DNA from 2 places in the Actinomadura napierensis genome. Region 1 is predicted to be linked to the other one. Evidence: riboswitches for the same ligand, from Rfam matches in the RefSeq annotation. Region 1 holds a riboswitch; the other holds the start of a gene.

The links. A riboswitch is a leader RNA that binds a small molecule or an ion and turns the genes downstream of it on or off. The one in region 1 is predicted to bind glycine.
Region 2: linked by a shared signal. The riboswitch ahead of gcvT (glycine cleavage system aminomethyltransferase GcvT) and the one ahead of gcvP (aminomethyl-transferring glycine dehydrogenase) in region 1 are both predicted to bind glycine.

What each region holds. Positions count from the first base shown of each region.
Region 1 covers NZ_BAAAMR010000162.1:7,446-14,591, reverse strand. Annotated here, with positions in the region: gene ABD296_RS45675 (alpha/beta hydrolase family protein) at 1-351, opposite strand, end outside; gene ABD296_RS45670 (PPOX class F420-dependent oxidoreductase) at 416-832, shown strand; gene ABD296_RS45665 (tetratricopeptide repeat protein) at 835-1,968, opposite strand; gene gcvP (aminomethyl-transferring glycine dehydrogenase) at 2,239-5,115, opposite strand; glycine riboswitch at 5,175-5,285, opposite strand; glycine riboswitch at 5,286-5,380, opposite strand; gene ABD296_RS45655 (lysylphosphatidylglycerol synthase transmembrane domain-containing protein) at 5,658-7,146, shown strand, end outside.
Region 2 covers NZ_BAAAMR010000074.1:24,636-31,781, reverse strand. Annotated here, with positions in the region: gene ABD296_RS33225 (aldehyde dehydrogenase family protein) at 1-1,358, shown strand, start outside; gene ABD296_RS33220 (3-oxoacyl-ACP reductase) at 1,398-2,162, shown strand; gene ABD296_RS33215 (hypothetical protein) at 2,288-2,662, shown strand; glycine riboswitch at 2,855-2,950, shown strand; glycine riboswitch at 2,955-3,055, shown strand; gene gcvT (glycine cleavage system aminomethyltransferase GcvT) at 3,129-4,232, shown strand; gene gcvH (glycine cleavage system protein GcvH) at 4,248-4,652, shown strand; gene ABD296_RS33200 (serine hydroxymethyltransferase) at 4,654-5,910, shown strand; gene ABD296_RS33195 (L-serine ammonia-lyase) at 5,970-7,146, shown strand, end outside.

The sequences.
Region 1 (7,146 bases):
GCCCGCCGCTCCGGCCTCCGTCGCCGTCCTGCACGCGACCCGCGCGCCGTTGCTGCGGCCGCCCTGGACGAGCGGGACGTCCCCGAACCGCTCCCGCAGCACCCCGATGACCTCCAGCCAGGCCTCGTCCTGCTTGGCGGCCGGGCCGGGCGCCCGCCGCCCCGCCAGCCGGAACGGCTGCAGGACCCGCGCGACCGCGCCGCCCAGGCCGAGCGCGGCGTCCCGGACCGCGAGCAGGTCCGGCGCGTCCACTCCCCCGTTCGACCCGTGCGTCAGCACCAGCAGGAACGCCGGCCGGTCCGGCTCGTCCAGGGTCGCCTCGGCGGGCCCGTGCGCGGTCTGGATCTGCATACCGCCACGGTATCCGCCCCGCACGTCCGATGATCTTGTGGGGCACACTGGACGGATGGAGCAGATGACCGACAGTGAATGGCGCGCCTTCGTGTCCGAGGGCACCCGCACCGGAAAGGCCGGCGTCACCCGCAAGGACGGCACGCCGCACGTCACGCCCGTCTGGTTCGTCCTCGACGGCGACGACCTGCTGTTCACCACGCACAACGAGAGCATCAAGGGCCGCGTCCTGCGCCGCGACCCGCGCCTGTCGGTGTGCGTGGACGACCAGACGCCGCCGTACTCGTACGTGATGATCCAGGCCGAGGCCCGCCTCGTCGAGGACCTGGACGAGCTGCTCAGGTGGGCGACCGTCCTCGGCCGCCGTTACATGGGCCCCGAGCGCGGCGAGGAGTTCGGGAAGCGCAACGCCGTCCCCGGCGAGTACCTCGTCCGCGCCCGGATCACCAAGGTGGTCGCCGAGCGCGACGTCGCGCACTGAGGTCAGGCGGTGGGACGGTCGGGCGGCGCCGGCTCGCCCATCGCCAGCCGCAGCCGCTCGGCGAAGCTCTCGTGCAGCAGCGGACCCCACGGGTAGCCGTCCGGGACGCGGACGGCGTCGCCGACGGCGTCCGGCGCCTCGCCCGGGGGGCTCTCGCCCCGCTCGCCGGAGTACCGCACGGCCAGCAGCGCGTACATGTGGTCGAGGGCGCCGAACGCCTCGCCGGCGAGGGCGGGCAGCGTGCCGTCGGTGACGGCCTGCTCGACGACCGGTTCCCACCACAGGTCGGCGGGGTCGGCCGGATCGTCGGGGTCGTCGCCGAAGTCGCGGCGCAGCCGGGCCCGGACCTGACCGGCGACCCCCGGGTCCGCGAGCCCGCGCCGCCACACCTCGCCCGCCTCCGGGCCGCGCCCGCGCAGCGGCAGCGTCCGCGCCAGCAGTTCCGTCGCGAGCGGCCCGACCTCGGGGTCGGCGGGACCGGCCGGGTCGCCGAGCGCCGCCCCGAACGCGCCGACGGCCTGGTCGAGGTAGGAGATGCCGAGCGCGACGGCGAGCCGCGCGAAGGCGTAGGGGGCGCCGTCCCGGTCGATCAGCCTGAGCCCGGCGGCCAGCACCCGCTGCGCGCGTGCGGGCTCGCCGCGCTCCAGCAGCCGCTGGGCCAGCTCGTGCGCGGCGGGCGGCCCGTACTCGGGGTCGCCCGTCCCGACCACCGCCTCCCAGTGCCCGCGCGCCTCCTCGAAGTCGCCGGCGTCGTCGGCGAACCGGGCCAGCGCGAGATGGGCGGGCGGCAGGTAGGCCGGGTTGCCGAAGTCGACGACGACGCGCCAGGCCGGCGCCGCCTCCTCGTGCTCGCCGGCCCGCTCATGGGTGAGCGCCAGATGGTAGGCGGCGCGGGGCCCGTACTCGGGGTCGCCGGTGGCGATGGCGGCCCGGTCGGCCTCGCGGGCCGCCTCGACGTCCCCGCCGTCGTCCAGCACGACCGCGAGGCCGAGCGCGGCCTGCGCGCGGCACGGGGTGTCGCCGAGGGCGAGCACCCGCTCGAACAGCAGCGCGGCCTCGCGGGCCGCGCCGTTCTCCGCGAGGCTCCGCGCCTCCTCGCACAACAGGGCCGGATCGCCGGCCGCGGACTCGCTCATCGGTCTTCTGCCCTCTGGGGGTCGGGGTCCGCCCAGAGCCTAGCGACCGGACACCGCCCCGTCCCGGCCGACACTCAGAAACCCCACCAAGATCACGCACACGGCCGCGTCCCCCCGCGTCGGCTGAACACCCGTCCGGAAGACCGGACCCCAGCCCCCTCGCGGGCCCGCCCGCCGGTCGGCAGGCTGTTTCGCGCGGAGCGCCAGCGGAGCACGAAACAACCTGCCGACCGTGACGGGGGTTCCAGGGGGTCGCCCCCCTGGGAGAAATCAATCCTCGAAGGCCTCCGGGGGCGGGCAGGAGCAGACGAGGTTGCGGTCGCCGTAGGCCTGGTCGATGCGGCGGACCGGGGGCCAGTACTTGGTCTCGCGGAGCGCGGGGACGGGGTAGGCGGCCTCGTCGCGGGTGTAGGCGTGCTTCCAGTCGTCGGAGACGAGGCAGGCGGCGGTGTGCGGGGCGTTCTTGAGGGGGTTGTCCTCGCGGTCGTAGCCGCCGTCGGCGACGCGCTGGATCTCCCGGCGGATCTCGATCATGGCGTCGCAGAACCGGTCGAGCTCGGCGAGGTCCTCGGACTCGGTGGGCTCGATCATCAGGGTGCCGGCGACGGGGAAGGAGAGCGTCGGGGCGTGGAAGCCGTAGTCGATGAGGCGCTTGGCGACGTCCTCGGCGGTGATGCCGGTCTCCTTGGTGATCTTGCGGAGGTCGGCGATGCACTCGTGGGCGACGAGGCCGTTGCGGCCGGTGTAGAGGATCGGGTAGTGCGGGCCGAGGCGGGCGGCGAGGTAGTTGGCGCCGATGATGGCGCCCTCGGTGGCGGCGCGCAGGCCGTCCGGGCCCATCATCGCGATGTACGCCCAGGAGATCGGCAGGATGCCCGCCGAGCCCCACGGGGCGGCCGAGATCGGGCCGACGCCGGTCTCGGCGGGGCCGGCCTCCTCGCGGAGCGGGTGGTTCGGCAGGAACGGGGCGAGGTGCTCGCGGACGCCGATCGGGCCGACGCCGGGGCCGCCGCCGCCGTGCGGGATGCAGAACGTCTTGTGCAGGTTGAGGTGCGAGACGTCCGACCCGAACTCGCCGGGGCGGGCCAGCCCGACCAGGGCGTTGAGGTTGGCGCCGTCGACGTAGACCTGGCCGCCGGCCTCGTGCACGGCGGCGCACACGTCGGTGATCGACTCCTCGAACACGCCGTGCGTGGACGGGTAGGTCACCATGATCGCGGCGATCCGGTCGCCGTGCTTGGCGATCTTGGCGTGCAGGTCGTCGAGGTCGACGTTGCCGCCCTCGTCGCACTTGACGACGACGACACGCATCCCGGCCATGACGGCACTGGCCGCGTTGGTGCCGTGCGCCGAGGACGGGATCAGGCAGACGTCGCGGTGCTCGTCGCCGCGCGAGGCGTGGTAACCGCGAATGGCGAGCAGCCCTGCCAGTTCGCCCTGCGAGCCGGCGTTGGGCTGGACGGACACCTTCGCGTACCCGGTGATCTCGGCGAGCGCGTCCTCCAGCTCGCCGATCAGCTCGACGTAGCCGGCGGCCTGGTCGAGCGGCGCGAACGGGTGGATGTTCGCGAACTCCGGCCAGGTGATGGGCTCCATCTCGGCGGTGGCGTTCAGCTTCATCGTGCAGGAGCCGAGCGGGATCATCGAGCGGTCGAGCGCGATGTCCTTGTCCTGGAGCCGGCGCAGGTAGCGCAGCATCGCGGTCTCGGAGCGGTGCGCGTGGAAGACCGGGTGGGTCAGGTAGGGGCTCTCGCGGCGCAGGCCGTCCGGGATCGCCTCCTCGGCGCCGGCGACCTCGGCGGGCACCCCGAACGCCTCCAGGACGGCGGTGACGTGCTCGGGCAGCGTCGTCTCGTCGCAGGCGACGGCGACGAGGTCGGCGCCGGACGGCCGCAGGTTGATCCCGCGCTCGCGGGCGGCCTCGGCGACCTCGGCGGCCCGGCCGGGGACGCGGGCGAGGACGGTGTCGAAGAAGGCGCCGTGGACGATCTCGACGCCGCCGGCGCGCAGCCCCGCGGCGATCTCGGCGGCGCGGCGGTGCGTCCGCTGGGCGATGGCGGCGAGCCCCTCCGGCCCGTGGTAGACGGCGTACATGCTCGCCATCACGGCCAGGAGGACCTGCGCGGTGCAGATGTTGCTGGTGGCCTTCTCGCGGCGGATGTGCTGCTCGCGGGTCTGCAGGGCCAGGCGGTAGGCGGTGGCGCCGTCGGCGTCGACGGACACGCCGACGAGGCGTCCGGGCAACTGCCGCTGGATGCCCTCGCCGACCGCCATGTAGCCGGCGTGCGGGCCGCCGAACCCGTAGGGGACGCCGAACCGCTGCGCGGAGCCCACGGCGATGTCGGCGCCGGACTCGCCCGGCGGCCGCAGCAGCGTCAGGGCGAGCAGGTCGGCGGCGACGACGACCTTCGCGCCGCGCTCGTGCGCCTGCGCGGCGAGCGGCTCCAGGTCGCGGACGACGCCCGACGCTCCCGGGTACTGCAGCAGGACGCCGAAGAAGTCGCCGTCCGGCAGACCGCCGGACAGGTCCGCGGTGACGACCTCGATGCCGAGCGGGACCGCCCGGGTCCGCACGACCTCGATCGTCTGCGGGAGCGCGTCGGCGTCCACCAGGAACGTCCCGGGCTCCTTGCGCTTGGACACGCGGTGCGCGAGGGCCATGGCCTCGGCGGCGGCGGTGCCCTCGTCCAGCATGGAGGCGTTGGCGACCGGCAGGCCGGTCAGGTCGGCGACGACCGTCTGGAAGTTCAGCAGCGCCTCGAGGCGGCCCTGCGAGATCTCCGGCTGGTAGGGCGTGTAGGCGGTGTACCAGCCCGGGTTCTCCAGCACGTTGCGCAGGATCACGCCCGGCGTCGTCGTCCCGTGGTAGCCGAGTCCGATCATCGAGGTGAGCACGGTGTTGCGGGACGCCAGCTCGCGCAGCCGGGCCAGCGCGGCGGTCTCGCTCAGCGCGGGCGGCAGCTCCAGCGGCCGGGAGGTGCGGATCCCGGCCGGGACGGCGTCGCCGATCAGCGCCTCGGCGCCGGAGTAGCCGATGGCGGCCAGCATCCGGGCCCGCTCGTCCGGGGACGGGCCGACATGGCGGTCGGCGAACGTGGAACGGGCATCCTGCGGCGAGGCCACGGGCGCGAAGAACTGGGCGGTCATGGAGAGCCTCCTGGCTGCTGCGGTCGCTCAGGGCCGCCGCCGGCTACGGCCGGCGGCCGGTCTCCCCCTCTGTCATCGGCACCTGAGAGCTTCCCCCGCGCAGCGGGATTTCCCCTTCGGTGAGCCGCCCTCCCCGGTCAGGGGGATCGGCGCCTGCTTTCCAGAGGTGCCTCGCCCGAGCGGTCCTTTTGCCTGAGAGGTTCCGGGGAGGTTGCCCCTTCGGCGCCCCACGCTGGCCGCGTGGGGTCTCTCCCGCACAGGGTCGACGGCATGTCCGGAACAAACCCTACCCAACCATCGCCCCGGCGATCGTCGCGCGCCCCCGCCCGCCGTCGCGACGGCGGCGCGTCCCGCCGCGCGGAACCGGGGTGATGGACGGCCCGGGCATCTACCGGCAAGTACGATGTGCACAGCTCACCGGGGCGGGACGGGCCGCGGCGCCGTCCAGGCGGCCGGCCGGGCCGGGGGCCGCCGCTCGACGGCGCCCCGCCGGCCCTGGGACGCTGATCACGATGGCGGACGGTCAGGGCGGCGATACGGCGGTGACACAGACCCACGGCGGGGCGGTGCGCCCGTCGACGGGCGCCACCGCCGGCGTCCCCGTGGACGAGCCCGCCCAGCCGGACCGGATCCGCCGGTCCGGCGACGCGATCAGGTTCGGGGTCTCCTGCGTTGGGCTCGCGGCGGTGATGCTGCTGGTGTCGATCGCCCAGCAGACCACGCACGGGCTGCAGACCGACATCGCGCAGGGCACCGCGCACGCCCCCCGCATGCTGCTGTCGCTGGCCACCCTCGCCTCCAGCTTCGGCGTGCTGACCGCGCCGATCGCGTTCGCGGTCGAGCGGATGTTCCGCAAGGACGGCATGCGGGTGGCGATCGCGCTGCTGGCCGCCGTGATCGCGTTCGGCGTCACGGTCGGCCTGGACGACTGGGTGACCAGCGCGGCGCCCGGCGGGGTGCTGGACTCGCTGATCTGGGGCGGCACCAGCACCGCGCCGGTGCACACCGACATCGCGCCGGTGATCGCGTTCGTCACGGCGGTCGGGATGGCGGGCCGGACCCGCTGGCAGGCGGTGACGTGGACGTTCATCGGGCTGGCCGCGCTGACCGGGCTCACCGCGTCGTACGCGTCCGTCGCGGCGCTCGCCGCCACCTACCTGCTCGGCCGCGCGATCGGCTACGGCACCCTGTACGCGGCCGGCACGCCGAACCCGCGGCCGTCCGGGACGGCGGTGGTCTCCACGCTGGAGCGGCTGGGGCTGTCCCCGCGCCGCGCCGCCCGCCTCGACGACCCCGGTGAGACGGGCCAGGACCGCCGCTACGGCGTCCTGCTCGACCGGGACGGCGAAAAGGACCGCGCAGCGCGGCGGACCGGCCCGTGGGACCTGGAGGTCCGGGTCCTGGACCGCGACCAGCAGACCGCCGGGCTGCTGTACCGGATGTGGCGGACGCTGCGGCTCAGCCGCACCACCACGGGACGGGCGCTGCGCCCGCTGCGCCGCTCCCTGGAGCTCGAGTCCCTGATGGCGTACGCGGTGGACGCCGCGGGCGCGCGCACGCCGCGGCTCGTGGGGACGTCCGAGGTCGGCACGGAGGCGGCGCTGCTGGCCTTCGAGCACGTGCCGGGGCGGCGGCTCGCGGACGTCCCGGGCGACGAACTCACCGACGGGATGCTCGCCGACGCGTGGCGGCAGTTCCGGCGGCTGCAGGAGGGCCGGCTCGCGCACCGGCGGCTGGAGGACGACACGGTCCTCGTCGGCGACGACGGCCGCGTGTACCTCACCGACATGCGGTCCGGGGAGATCGCCTCCGGCGACCTCGCGTTGCTGCTGGACCTGGCGCAGCTGCTCACCACCGTGGCCCTGCACGCGGGCCCCGAGCGCGCCGTGCGGACCGCCGCGTCCGTGCTCGGCGAGGACGCGCTCGCCGCGGCGGTCCCGCTGCTGCAGCGGGTGGCGCTGTCGCGGGCGACGCGGACGGCGCTGCGCCGCGACCGGGACCTGCTCACCCGGATCCGGGAGCAGATCGTCG
Region 2 (7,146 bases), on a different contig from region 1:
AGTTCGAGGTTCTGAATCCGGCGACCGAGGAGGTCGTGGAGGTCGTCGCGCTGGCGTCGGCGGACGAGGCCGACGCGGCCGTGGAGCGGGCCGGGCGGGCGTTCCCGGCGTGGCGGGACGTGGCGCCCGGCGACCGGGCCCGGCTGCTGCGGGCGTTCGCCGAGAAGGTCGACGCGCACCTGGACGAGCTGGCCGAGCTGGAGGTCCGCAACGCCGGGCATCCGATCGGGCAGGCGCGCTGGGAGGCGGGCAACCTGCGGGACGTCCTGCACTACTACGCCGCCGCGCCCGAACGGCTCACCGGGCGGCAGATCCCGGTGCCGGGCGGACTGAACGTGACGTTCGCCGAGCCGCTCGGGGTCGTCGGCGTGATCGTGCCGTGGAACTTCCCGATGCCGATCATGGGCTGGGGCATGGCGCCGGCGCTCGCCGCGGGCAACACGGTGATCGTCAAGCCGGCGGAGCTGACCCCGCTCACCGCGCGCCGCCTCGGAGAGCTGGCGCTGGAGGCGGGCCTCCCGGAACACGTGCTCCAGGTGCTGCCGGGCGCGGGGCCGGTGGCGGGACGGCGGCTGGTCGACCATCCGGACGTCCGCAAGATCGTCTTCACCGGCTCGACGCGGGTCGGCAAGGAGATCATGCAGGCGTGCGCGCCCGGCGTGAAGCGGCTGACGCTGGAGCTCGGCGGCAAGTCCGCGAACATCGTGTTCGCGGACGCCGACCTGGAGAAGGCCGCCGCGACCGCCCCGTACGCGGTGTTCGAGAACGCCGGCCAGGACTGCTGCGCCCGTTCCCGGATCCTGGTGGAACGTCCCGTCTACGACCGGTTCCTCGAACTGCTCGAACCGGCCGTGCACGGCGTCGCCGTCGGCGACCCGCGCGATGACAAGACCGAGGTCGGGCCGCTGATCAGCGCCGCGCACCGGGACCGGGTCGCCTCCTACGTGCCCGACGGCGCGCCCGTCGTGATCCGCGGTTCGGCGCCCGAGGGCCCCGGGTTCTGGTTCCCGCCGACCGTCCTCGCCTCCCCGGACTACGCGACCCTGCCGGCCTGGCACGACGAGGTGTTCGGGCCGGTCGTCGCCGTCGTCCCGTTCGAGGACGAGGCCGACGCGTACCGGATCGCCAACGACACCCCCTACGGGCTGTCCGGCTCCATCTGGACCCGCGACATCGGCCGCGCCCTGCGCGCCTCCCGCGCCGTCGAGGCCGGGAACCTGTCGGTGAACTCCCACTCGTCCGTGCGGTACTGGACGCCGTTCGGCGGGTTCAAGCAGTCCGGCCTCGGCCGCGAGCTGGGCCCGGACGCGCTCGGCGCGTTCACCGAGACCAAGAACGTCTTCATCGCGAGCGAGTAGCCCCCGCAAGTTTCGGTCAGTGACAGGAGAGAGAGCAGCATGCAGCGTCTGGAAGGCCGGGTGGCCGTCGTGACCGGCGGCGCCAGCGGCATCGGCCTGGCCACCGCGCGCCGTTTCACCGAAGAGGGCGCGAAGGTCGTCGTGGCCGACGTCGACGAGACCGCCGGCAAGAGCGCCGCCGAGGAGCTCGGCGGCCTGTTCGTCAAGGTGGACGTGACCGGCGAGGACGAGGTCAAGGCCCTCTACCGGACGGTCCGGGACGCCTACGGGCGCATCGACGTCGCGTTCAACAACGCCGGGATCTCCCCGCCCGACGACGACTCGATCCTGGAGACCGGCCTGGACGCCTGGAAGCGCGTCCAGGACGTCAACCTGACCAGCGTCTACCTGTGCTGCAAGCACGTCATCCCGTACATGCTGGAGCAGGGCAAGGGGTCGATCATCAACACGGCGTCGTTCGTGGCGGTGATGGGCGCGGCGACCTCGCAGATCTCCTACACCGCGTCCAAGGGCGGCGTCCTGGCGATGTCCCGGGAACTGGGCGTGCAGTTCGCGCGGCAGGGCGTCCGCGTGAACGCGCTGTGCCCCGGACCCGTGAACACCCCCCTCCTCCAGGAGCTGTTCGCCAAGGACCCGGAGCGGGCCGCGCGGCGCCTCGTCCACGTCCCGGTGGGGCGCTTCGCCGAGGCGTCGGAGATCGCGGCGGCGGTCGCGTTCCTGGCGTCGGACGACGCGTCGTTCATCACGGCGTCGGAGTTCCTGGTGGACGGCGGCATCTCCGGGGCCTATGTGACGCCGCTCTAGAGCGCCCGTTATGAGGTGCGGTGCTAAGCGAACCGCGTTTTCTTGGCATGCGCGTCGGTATGCGCGCGCACGGTTTTCTGCGCATCATGGCGCTTTCCATCCCGGTCCCTGGAGAAGTGATCCCTGTGAAGCGCAGTCTCGTGGCGGTCCTGGCGTTGTCGCTCGCGCTCGGCGGATGCGGCGGCTCGGACGGCAAGAAGGACTCGGCCGCGTCCGGTTCCCCGGCCTCCTCCCCGGCGACGGCACCGGCGCCGTCCGGGACGTCCGACGGGTCCGGCGGCTCGGCCGGCGGCGGCGCGAGCGCCGTGCCGACCGCCCCGGGCGGCGGGACGGCGGCGGCCGCCAAGAAGTTCAACGACTGCGTGCGCAAGCAGGGCGTGACGATGCCCAGCCCGCACCCGAGTTCTACGCCGTCCAAGGCCGAGCTGGCCAAGATCAAGGCGGCGCTGCAGACGTGCGTGAAGGCGATGTCCGGCACCCCCGCGGCGACGCCCAAATAGACACCCGCCCATTGCATCGCCCTCGGCGGTCGGGCCTGGGGGCTCGCTGCGCGATCAAGTCCTCGCAGGCTCGAACTTGGCTTCGCACGCGATCGCAACGCCTGAGGCCGGCACGCCGCCGAGCCCGCGTGCGGAGCCGGCGTCGGGCGCTGGTGGCATGGCGTTGCCGCTGCTAGCCTTGCGCGCAGCCGTTAATCCCGTGCGGGAGAGTCCTACGCAGCCGGTGTGGGACGCCGAAGGAGCAAATCCTCCCCGGAACCTCTCAGGCCCATGGACCGCACGGAGCAGGCGACCTCTGGAAAGCGGGGACGCGTTCCCCCGCCGAAGGTGAAAGCCCGCGCCGCGTCCCGTACCGGGGCGGCGGGTGAAGCTCTCAGGCGCCGATGACAGAGGGGGAGGCACCGATACGCCCGGTGCGCGAGTGGGACGATGGACCACGCGCGCCCGTGACGAAGGAGCCGAACCGATGTCCGCCGATCCGTCCTCGAAGGCCGCGAAGAAGACGCCGCTGCACGACGTCCACCAGGACCTCGGCGCGAATCTCGTCGACTTCGCCGGCCATCTGATGCCGCTGCGCTACGCGAGCGAGACCGCCGAGCACCAGGCCGTCCGCACCGGCGCGGGGCTGTTCGACCTGTCCCACATGGGAGAGATCTTCCTGTCCGGTCCGGGCGCGGCCAACGCGCTCGACTACGCGCTGGTCGGGAACCTGTCGCCGATGGCGGTGGGCAAGGCCCGCTACACGATGATCTGCGATCCGGACGGCGGCGTCCTGGACGACCTGATCGTCTACCGGCTGGCGGACGAGACGTGGATGGTCGTCGCGAACGCGTCGAACGTCGCGGTCGTCCGGGAGGCGCTGACCGAGCGGGCCGCGGGCTTCGAGGCCGCCGTGGACGACCGCTCCGACGCCTACGCGCTGATCGCCCTGCAGGGCCCGCGGGCGCAGGCGATCCTGGAGGGGTTCACCGGCGCGCCGCTCGCCGACCTGCGCTACTACGCGATCCTCGCCGACCGCGTCGCCGAGGTGGACGCCCTCATCGCCCGTACCGGCTACACCGGCGAGGACGGCTTCGAGCTGTTCGTCGACGCGTCCGACGCCGTCGCGCTGTGGAAGGCGCTGGCCGCGGTCGACGGGGTGGTGCCCGCCGGGCTGTCGGCGCGGGACACGCTGCGGCTGGAGGCGGGCATGCCGCTGTACGGCAACGAGCTGACCGCGGAGACCACCCCGTTCGAGGCCGGCCTCGGACGTGTCGTCAAACTCGAGAAGGCGGTCGACTTCGTCGGCAAGGCCGCCCTGGCGGCGCAGGCGCAGACCCCCGCGGGCCGTAGGCTCGTGGGACTGGTGGCGCGCGGGCGTCGCGCGCCCCGGAAGGGGTACCAGGTCGTCACGTCCGGCGGCACGCCGTGCGGTGTGGTGACGAGCGGTGCCCCGTCGCCCACACTGGGCAGGCCGATCGCCATGGCCTACCTCGACAGCGGCGTCGAGGAGACCGGCCTCGCCGTGGATGTGCGCGGCAGGCAGGAGCCGGTCGACGTGGTCGCACTGCCGTTCTACAAGCGTTCCTGAAAGAGAGAAAAAGACGTGAGCGTTCCGGAGCAGCTCCGCTACAGCGAAGAGCACGAGTGGGTGGCCGGCCTCGGCCCTGCTGGTTCAGAAGCAGAGGACGGCATCGTCACGGTCGGCATCACCGCGCACGCCGCCGACGCGCTCGGCGAGATCGTCTACCTCGAGCTGCAGCCCTCCGAGGGCGACAACGTCGAGGCCGGCGAGCCGTGCGGGGAGATCGAGTCGACCAAGTCGGTCAGCGACCTGTTCTCGCCGGTCAGCGGCGAGATCACCGCGATCAACGGCGCGGTGGTGGACGAGCCCAAGGTGATCAACGACGACCCGTACGGCGAGGGCTGGATCTTCAAGGTGCGGATCTCCGACGAGCCGGGCGACCTGCTGGACGCCGAGTCCTACGACAAGCTGATCGAGGAGAGCTGACGTGGGTCTGCATGACTCCCTCGCCGCGGCCGACCCGGAGGTCGCCGCGGCGGTGGACGCCGAGCTGCGCCGCCAGCAGTCCACCCTCGAGATGATCGCGTCGGAGAACTTCGCGCCGGTGTCGGTGCTGGAGGCGCAGGGCTCCGTCCTGACCAACAAGTACGCCGAGGGGTACCCGGGCCGGCGGTACTACGGCGGCTGCGAGTACGTGGACGTCACCGAGCAGCTCGCGATCGACCGGGCGAAGGCCCTGTTCGGCGCGGATCACGCGAACGTGCAGCCGCACAGCGGCGCGCAGGCCAACACCGCGGTCTACTTCGCGCTGCTGCAGCACGGCGACACCATCCTCGGCCTCGACCTCGCGCACGGCGGGCACCTCACCCACGGGATGCGGCTGAACTACTCCGGCAAGGTGCTGAACGTGGTGCCCTACCACGTCCGCGCCGAGGACGGCCTGGTCGACATGGACGAGGTCGCCTCGCTCGCCGCCGAGCACCGGCCGAAGATGATCGTGGCGGGCTGGTCGGCGTACCCGCGGCAGCTGGACTTCGCCGCGTTCCGCGAGATCGCCGACTCGGTCGGGGCTCTGCTGATGGTGGACATGGCGCACTTCGCCGGGCTGGTCGCGGCGGGGCTGCACCCCTCCCCCGTCCCGCACGCCGACATCGTCACCACCACGACGCACAAGACGCTCGGCGGCCCGCGCGGCGGCCTGATCCTCGCCCGCGAGGAGTACGGCAAGAAGATCAACTCGGCGGTGTTCCCGGGCATGCAGGGCGGCCCGCTGGAGCACGTGATCGCCGCCAAGGCGGTCGCGCTGAAGATCGCCGCGTCGGACGAGTTCAAGGCCCGGCAGGCCGTCACGGTCGAGGGCGCGAAGATCCTCGCCGAGCGGCTGCTCGCCGAGGACTCGGCGAAGGCCGGCGTGAAGGTGCTGACCGGCGGCACGGACGTGCACCTCGTCCTGGTCGACCTGGTCGACTCCGAGCTGACCGGGCGCGACGCCGAGGACCGGCTGCACGAGATCGGCATCACCGTCAACCGGAACGCGGTCCCGAACGACCCGCGCCCGCCGATGGTGACGTCCGGCCTGCGCATCGGCACGCCCGCCCTCGCGACCCGCGGCTTCACCGCCGAGGACTTCGCCGAGGTCGCCGACGTCATCGCGCTGGCGCTGCAGCCGTCCTTCGACGCCGGCGCGCTGTCCGCGCGGGCGAAGGCGCTCGCCGACAAGCACCCGCTCTACCCCGACCTGTAACTCCTCCGCGCCCCCTTCCCTCGCGGGGAGGGGGCGCGCGCTACGACGAGGTGGCACCCATGGCCATCAGCGTTTTCGACCTCTTCAAGATCGGCATCGGCCCTTCGTCCTCGCACACGGGCGGCCCCATGGCGGCGGCCCACCGTTTCGCCCGCGGGTTGCGGCGGGACGGGCTGCTGGAGAAGACCGCGTCCGTCCAGGCGATCCTCTACGGCTCGCTCGGCCTCACCGGAAAGGGCCACGGCTCCGACAAGGCCGTCATCCTCGGCCTCGAAGGCGACAAGCCGGAGACCGTCGACGTCGACGGGGTGGACGAACGGCTCGCCGCCATTCGCGAACGCAAGGAACTGCGCCTGTTCGGCTCGCACGACGTCCCGTTCGCCGTCGGCGAGCACCTGGTGTTCGAGCGCAAGGAATCGCTGCCCGGCCACCCGAACGGAATGCGCTTCACCGCGTTCGACGCGTCCGGCGACGAACTGCGGTCCAGGGTCTACTACTCGGTCGGCGGCGGCTTCATCGTGGACGAGAACGCCACCGGCGCCGACCGCATCAAGCCGGACGACACCGTCCTGCCGCACCGTTTCGACACCGCCGCCGAACTCCTCGACCGCTGCCGCGAAACGGGCCTGTCCATTTCCGCGCTCATGCTGGAGAACGAGAAGGCGTTCGGCCGCACCGAGCAGGAGATCCGCGACGGTCTCCTCACGCTCTGGCAGGTCATGCGGGCCTGCGTCACCCGCGGCTGCACCCGCGAAGGGCTGCTGCCGGGCGGCCTGAAAGTGCGCCGCCGCGCCCCGCAGCTGCACCGCCAGCTGTCCGTCGAAAAGGCGTCCGACCCGCTGCACGCGATGGACTGGGTCACCCTTTTCGCCCTCGCCGTCAACGAGGAGAACGCCGCCGGCGGACGCATCGTCACCGCCCCCACCAACGGCGCCGCGGGCATCATCCCGGCCGTCCTGCACTACTACGACCGGTTCGTGCAGGGCGGCAATGACGAGAGCGTCGTCCGCTTCCTGCTCACGGCCGGCGCGATCGGCGTCCTGTTCAAGCAGAACGCCTCCATCTCCGGCGCCGAGGTCGGCTGCCAGGGCGAGGTCGGCTCCGCCTGCTCGATGGCCGCCGCCGGGCTCACCGAGGTCCTCGGCGGCACCCCCGAGCAGGTCGAGAACGCCGCCGAGATCGGCATCGAGCACAACCTCGGTCTCACCTGCGACCCCGTCGGCGGCCTCGTCCAGG